DNA from 2 places in the Arthrobacter sp. DualSoilB13 genome. Region 2 is predicted to be linked to the other one. Evidence: predicted binding sites of a transcription regulator. Region 2 holds the regulator's gene; the other holds the start of a gene.
The links. The regulator LexA, encoded in region 2, represses DNA repair genes until DNA is damaged. The targets are predictions, from matches to a motif close to TCGAACANNTGTTCGA.
Positions count from the first base shown of each region.

Region 1 (3,762 bases), 250 kb from region 2:
GAGGCGAACGCACCCGAGATTGAGGCGATCCTGGCGGCAGGGGCCTTCATCATGGGACGCAACATGTTCGCAGGACCCGGACCGGCGGCGTGGGATAAGGAATGGCGGGGTTGGTGGGGCGATGAACCTCCGTATCACGCCCCCGTATTCGTTCTGACCCACCACCGTCGCGAGCCGCTGGAGATGGAGGGCGGCACAACTTTTTACTTTGTGACCGACGGCATTGAATCGGCGTTGGCGCAGGCCCGGGAAGCGGCTGCGGACAAAGATGTAGCGATTGCCGGGGGAGCGCAGACAGCCCGCCAGTACCTTTCAGCCGGGCTCATGGACGAGTTGCGGCTGCACATTTCACCCATGATTCTTGGTGGCGGGGAGCGATTGCTCGACGACGTAGGGAACCTGACGCTTGAGCAGACCGGGGTGCGCGGGACCGGGTTGGTCACGCACGTACGGTATCGACCCAACATAATAGGGTCATGACCCGTTCCCTCCGAGCTGTGGCCAGGGCTGCCATGGTGGCCGTGATCGTTTCTTTCATGACGGCATGCAACGCGCCGGCGCCACTGCCCGAACAGGACCCCCGATCCATTCCGCACGACGCGGACACCGGGCAGACCATTGCTGAAGCCCGCGAGGCCATCGACGCTATTCCCGGGATTTCCGTTACCGACTTTGCGGGCGGAGGCCCACCTAATGTGAAGGGCAACACCGGTTACGCGGTGGCGTTCGACATTGAGCCCGGGTACACCGTCACCTACGGCGACTTGCTCATCGACTACATCGTCCGCAACGTGTGGGCTGTGGGCGAGGGCTATATGCCCAACACGCAGATCCAGATCTCTGCGAGCACCGCCGACGGCGAGCCATTCTTCGACCTCACAGCCGCAGCCGTGGGCTCGGCCTGGCTCAGCCCGCAAACTTCCACGCCCTCGGAGCACAACACCGTGATTATCCCGCTCAGTGCTGAGGACCCGGAGGGGGCACGGAACCTCTCCCTGTTCAAGAAAGACGGTTCCTGGCCGGGCGTCATACCGAAGCCTTTCTCCTATGACGTCACCGTCAAGAGTGGCTGATCCCACGCGACAGCCGCTCCGCGCGTTAGCGGCCCCCACGGCCGTGGTTTGCCTGAGTACAGGGCGTCGAGGACGCTAAGGTCGGCGCCGCTGACACTTGCCTTACCGCTGGCGCGTGACCTTGCGTGTCTGGCGGAACTCCTCGGGCACGTTGACAACGCCCTTCGGAACAGCAACCGTTATTCCCTTTTTGGTGACACTGGTGACCTTATGACCCAGCTGCTTGGCGTACTCAACCACGGGTCGCGAGGCAGCCCTGTTCCGGGCGATGGCGATGAGCACGATCGTGAGGAACGCGAGGGTCAGCAGTCCGGGCACCACGATGGCGATCGCCGGGCTGATGAGACCGTTCAGAAGCAGGGCCGGACCGAGGAACCACAGCGCGACAGAGGACACCATAAACCCGAGAACCAACTTCTCGGAGTGTGCGTGTACGGCCTGGGCGTGGGCCAGCTCATCCGGGTAGCGTTCCTTGACCATGCGTGTGATGTCGGCGCTAAGCGCGCCACCGAGTTGCCTGGTCCGGTCGGTCATTGCTCTCCTATGTGTTCGTGCCAGAAGTTGTTCGCTTGATCTTCCCTCAAAATACTCGTCATTCGTCTCACCGCGAGAAACCATCGCCCTGAGGTGCCGAGCGAAGCGGAATGGACAGGATGTCTGGGGTCCGCTGTACACTGAATTATCGAACATATATTCGAATAAAGGTGTGTTGTGGGCGTGATAGTCGGCCCCCGCGTGGTAGATGCGGGCTTTTCCCTGATGTCAGTACTGTTGGCACCTATTCCTGTGGCGGCGGGATATCCCTCGCCTGCGCAGGACTATTTTGATGGTCGGATTGATCTCAATGAGCATCTGATCAAGGATGTCACCAGCACGTTCGTGGTGAGGGTGACGGGTCAGTCCATGGAGGGTGCCGGGATCAGTGACGGGGATGAGTTGATCGTTAACCGGGCACTGGAGCCCAAGGATGGGTCCGTCGTCGTTGCTGTCCTTGATGGTGAGTTGACCATCAAAAGGCTGCGCGTCACGCCGTCGGGAGTGGTGCTGCAGGCGGACAATCCCAAGTATCCGGACATTCGAGTGCCCGCGATGTCGGAGCTGACCATTTGGGGCGTAGCCACAACGTGCCTGCATCACATTTGATTGAATCCAGCCGGTAGGGCTTCGCACCCTCTGGGTCGCCGACGCCCTCCTGGGCATCCTCTTCCCCACGCTGGCGGCCCTCGGGGAAGGCTTGGCCACGGGGGCCATCTACCTGGATTTCCGTACCACCGGCATCCCGTCTGCCCGGACTTTTCCACAATCCGGTGGGCGGGATGTTTTCTTGTCGGGGCCCGAAGGTACAGTAGAAGTATTCGAATATATGTTCGAATGCGCGGCGTGTCCTGCACTGAAACGGCGGCTCGCGTGCTAATGCCGATTTAGGGATGGAAATGTCCAAGCCAGCGCTCATGCACCGCATGCAGGAGATTGCCCATGTGGATATCAACTGCTTCTACGCCTCGGCGGAGAGGGCCTTCAACCCTGCGCTGGAGGGCAAGCCTTTGATAGTGCTGTCCAACAACGACGGTTGCGCCGTGACCCGGTCGCCCGAGGCAAAAAAGCTGGGAATCGGCCTGGGGGAGCCATGGTTCAAGCTCGCGCCACGGGCCGAGGAATGGGGATTGATAGCCCTGTCGAGCAACTACGAACTGTATGGAGACATCAGCTCGCGCGTCATGGAGCTCCTGGCCCGGTACTCAGCATGGCAGGAGGTGTACTCCATTGATGAGGCGTTCCTGGGAGTGAAGGGGCAACCGGATGACCTGCTGGAATTGGGGCGAACCATCAAGGTTGCCTGCCAACGGCATGTGGGGGTTCCCGTTTGCGTAGGGATCGCGCGCACTAAGACTCTCGCCAAGCTCGCCAATAAGTGGGCCAAGCATAATCCGGCCTTCAACGGTGTGTGCCGTTGGGACTCCGTCCCGCAGGCCCAACGCGAGGCACTCATGGCGCGGCTCTCCGTGATCGAGATCTGGGGCGTCGCCACCCGGCTCACAAGACGCCTGAACGCGATGGGGATCTTCTCCATCCTGGACCTGGTCCGGGCCGACCCTGTGGCGTTGAGGGATAAATTCTCCATCGTCATGATGCGCACTGTCTTGGAACTGCAAGGCACGCCCTGCATCCCCATGGAGGAAGAACGAATCGGGCGGGACCAACTGATTTTCTCCCGGTCTTTCTCCACGCCGATCACCACGGCCGCGGAGTTACGTCAGGTGCTCAGCGTTTACGGTCAGATGGCCAGTGCCAGGCTGGCCAAGCACGATCTTCAGGCCAAGTTGCTGACTGCCTTTGCTGCAACATCGGTCTACAACCCCAACGACAAATCGTTCCCCACTGTCAACGTCAAACTACCTATGCCAACCTCGGACCCCGTTCTGCTGACCAAGGCCGCACACGCTCTGGTTCCCAGGATCCAGGAAGGCGTCAGGTACGCCAAAGCCGGGATCATGGTCACTGACCTTCGCCCCAGCGGCAACCAGAAACCATTGGAAATCTTCGAGAACCCGCATGAAGAGCGGGGCATTGGCCCCTTGCTGGAGCAAGTCAGCAAGCGGTATGGCCGGGGCTCCATTGGTTTGGGCCATGCGGGCATCAAGGGCGGCCCGGACTGGTCCATGAAACGGGACATGCTCAGCCCCCGCTA
Region 1 is NZ_AP035865.1:1,302,370-1,306,131, forward strand. It holds gene ACZ5J0_RS06160 (dihydrofolate reductase family protein) at 1-480, shown strand, start outside; gene ACZ5J0_RS06165 (hypothetical protein) at 477-1,073, shown strand; gene ACZ5J0_RS06170 (hypothetical protein) at 1,176-1,607, opposite strand; gene ACZ5J0_RS06175 (LexA family protein) at 1,785-2,216, shown strand; gene ACZ5J0_RS06180 (Y-family DNA polymerase) at 2,507-3,762, shown strand, end outside.
Region 1: the regulator LexA is predicted to act here: its motif matches at 1,756-1,771, upstream of ACZ5J0_RS06175 (LexA family protein).

Region 2 (3,762 bases):
AAGTGGTCTGGTTCTCGCGGAACAGCACGTTCGACCCCCAGCAGGGATATTCTCCGCCGGACGAGACAGCTCCTGCATTGATTAATATTGCCCCGCTCAGTGTGGCAGGGCGGCTTCGAGAGGGGCTCTTTGCCGGCCATACTGTGGTGCTGACCTCTGCGACCCTGGCCATCGGCTCGGCCTTCGAGCCCGCCGCGGGTGGTCTTGGCCTGATTGGAGACGGCGCGCCGAGCTGGACGGGCATTGATGTGGGATCGCCCTTCGACTATCCCAAACAGGGTGTTCTATACGTGGCAAAGCACCTGCCCAAACCGGGCCGCGGTACTTCGCCGGAGGCGCTGGACGAATTGGAAGACCTCATCCGGGCGTCCGGGGGCGGAGCGCTTTGCCTGTTCTCCTCGCGGCGTGCTGCCGAAGAAGCCGCCGATGCCATGCGGCTCCGGCTGGATGTGGACATTCTCTGTCAGGGAGAATCCACCATGGCGGCCCTGGTGAAGCAATTCGCGGACGAGCCAGATACGTGCCTCTTCGGAACCATGTCCCTGTGGCAGGGGGTAGACGTTCCGGGTGGCTCATGCCGACTGGTGGTTATTGACCGCATTCCCTTCCCACGTCCTGACGATCCCCTGATGACTGCCCGTTCCCGGGCGGTTGCCCAATCGGGCGGGAACGGTTTCATGGCCGTGTCAGCCACGCACGCTGCCATTCGGCTGGCGCAGGGCGCTGGCCGACTGATCCGCTCGACGGGAGACAAAGGGGTGGTCGCGGTACTCGACTCCAGGCTTTCGACCGAGCGCTACGGGGGCTTTCTACGTGCCGCCCTGCCGCCGTTCTGGGCCACCACGGACCGGTCGGTGGTTCGAGGCGTTCTGGAACGTCTGGGCTCGGCTAAAGCCCCGTAATGCACAGCTTCCCGTGAACACCTGCCGGTGTCCACGGGAAGCTGCGTTTAAAGGGCGTGAGCGCTTAAAGAGAGCGCAGTACCGAGACGACCTTGCCCATGATGGTGGCCTGATCTCCGAGGATGGGCTCGTACTGGGTGTTTTGGGGGAGCAGCCACGTGTGACCGTCCCGCTGCCGGAAAGTCTTCACGGTTGCTTCATCATCCAGCAGGGCGGCAACGATGTCGCCGTTGATGGCATCATTCTGTCGCCGGACCACCACCCAGTCGCCGTCACAGATAGCAGCATCGATCATGGAATCGCCGGCCACCTTCAGCATGAACAGTTCGCCATGCCCCACGAGTTGCCGTGGGAGTGCAAGCACGTCTTCCACCGTCTGGTCAGCCAGGATCGGTCCACCTGCCGCGATGCGCCCCACCAAGGGGACCATGGCGGTATCACTGGCGCTGGCTAGCTCGGTAACGGCCAGGCCACCGGCGCTGCGAAGGGTGGTCGGAGCGTCCACACCGGGGATGGGCCCGCCATCAAGGGTTAGGGGCATCAGCACTTCCATGGCGCGGGGACGCTTGGGGTCCCGGCGGAGGTAGCCGAGCTTCTCCAATTGGGACAACTGGTGCGTGACGCTGGACAAACTGGCCAGACCCACGGTGTCGCCGATTTCGCGCATGCTGGGAGGGTAGCCGTTGTCATTGACTGACCTCTGGATGGTCTCCAGGATCTTTTTCTGCCGGACGGTCAGGCTTTTGGGACTCTTTTGAGGCTGTTGGCTCCGCAGGGGTGCCCCTCCGCCTGTGGCTTTCGCTGCCATGTTCGCCAATGCCTTTCCATTCCGCCCTGATGAGGGCCAGGGGTGTCAGGTCTGCAAAAAATGTCAGACCCTCCTGTTCCACTGAAACAGTGCTGCTTCTTCACTCAAACGTAGGGCAGGCACAGGCGTTTATCAAACATTTGTTCTAGCGAGTCTCGACACCGTTCGTTGATAAGTGCTAAAAATGTCATAGCAAGGTTCGAATATGTGTTCTATAAACCTGATGCTGAAGCTGGATGTTCGAACAAAGCGTTCGAACATCCGGGGCAGGCCCAGGGGAACACAAAGAATTGGCAGCCAGGCACCGGGCATCCCGGAGCGTGGCAATAGCTCAGAAGGGCTCAGCTCATGTCCGCAGTCACTACGTTCGCTGATTTCCGTACTACCCAGGCGCCCGCTCGCCTGCGCCTGACCCGAAGGGGACGGATCGTCTTCTTCGGCATCCCGGCCATGCTGTTGGTTGCAGCGTTGCTGAGTCTTGCCGGATTTATCAACTCCCCGGCCAAGGCAGCCGACTCGCAGTCCCAACTGCGTCCGCCTGTTGCCGTCACTGTTACAGTCCAGCCAGGTCAGTCCCTCTGGGGCATCGCCGGCGCTGCCGCTCCCGAGCGTGACCCCCGCGACGTCATCGCCGAGATCATCCAGCTCAACGACCTCCGGGGCGGCCGCATCCTGCCCGGCCAGCAGCTGTTCGTCCCTGCAAACTGATCCCTCGGCACCCGCAGAAATCAAGGGTCGGGCGTCACAGTTAGTCGGCAGTCCCGGCCGCCCCTTAAACTGGGTTGGTGAGTGACCAGCTTGAGCGACTTGACCGACTTCCCCTTCGGACCAACCTGCGTGGATTGAGCCCCTATGGCGCACCGCAGCTCGATGTCCCTATCTTGCTCAACGTCAACGAAAACACTCATGGCGTCCCCGCAGATGTCCAAGCCGCCATCACTGAGGCCGTGGCCGCTGCGGCCACCGGGCTGAACCGCTATCCGGACCGGGAGTTCACCGAACTTCGTGAAGCCTTGGCCGAGTACCTTGGCCACGGGCTTTCCCCGGACAACATCTGGGCGGCCAACGGATCCAACGAGGTCCTGCAGCAGATCCTCCAAGCCTTTGGTGGACCCGGCCGCAAGGCATTGGGCTTTCCTCCCACGTACTCCATGTACCCCCTGCTCGCGAGTGGCACTGACACCGAGTATGTCCGCGGAGTCCGCGCGGACGACTACGGGCTGGACGCCGAATCGGCCGCTGCTCAGGTCCGGGAAGCGGGCGCCAACATCGTTTTCCTGTGCTCGCCCAACAACCCCACAGGTACGGGCTTGGGATTGGACGTCGTGGAGGCTGTTTACGAGGCCGGCGAAGCCAGCCAGGCCATGGTGATCGTGGATGAGGCCTACCACGAGTTCGCACACGACAACACGCCGAGCGCCCTGACCCTGTTGCCCGGACGCGAGCGTCTGATCGTCTCGCGCACCATGAGCAAAGCATTCGCTTTGGCGGGCGCCAGGCTCGGATACATGGCGTCAGCCCCGGAAGTCACGGACGCCATCAGGCTGGTCCGTCTCCCATACCACCTCTCTGCCGTGACGCAGGCAACGGCCCTCGCTGCGCTGAATCACCGCGAAGCCCTCATGGCCGACGTCGAGGACATCAAGGTCCAGCGCGACAGGATTGTGACTGAACTGCTCCGCATGGGCCTCCAGCCTGCTGCTTCGGACTCCAACTACGTCTTCTTTGGGGGACTGGAGGATCCACACACTATCTGGCAGGGCCTGTTGGACGCCGGCGTGTTGATTCGCGACGTCGGTATCCCGGGGCATTTGCGTGTCACCGCTGGAACCGAGCCGGAAACTACTGCGTTCCTGGAGGCCTTGGAAGCCCTGCTGGACGGCACCGCTCCGCACCACGCCTAAACTTGTTCCTAGACCTAACCCACCCCTCCGTGTATAAGGATGTCCCAATGAGCGAAACCGGCGCCGCGCCGACCGCTGCCCGCACCGCGCGCATGGAGCGCACCACCAGTGAGTCTTCGGTCCTGGTGGAGATTAACCTGGATGGTTC
Region 2 is NZ_AP035865.1:1,548,122-1,551,883, forward strand. It holds gene ACZ5J0_RS07210 (ATP-dependent DNA helicase) at 1-902, shown strand, start outside; gene lexA (transcriptional repressor LexA) at 967-1,710, opposite strand; gene ACZ5J0_RS07220 (LysM peptidoglycan-binding domain-containing protein) at 2,059-2,418, shown strand; gene ACZ5J0_RS07225 (histidinol-phosphate transaminase) at 2,496-3,614, shown strand; gene hisB (imidazoleglycerol-phosphate dehydratase HisB) at 3,662-3,762, shown strand, end outside.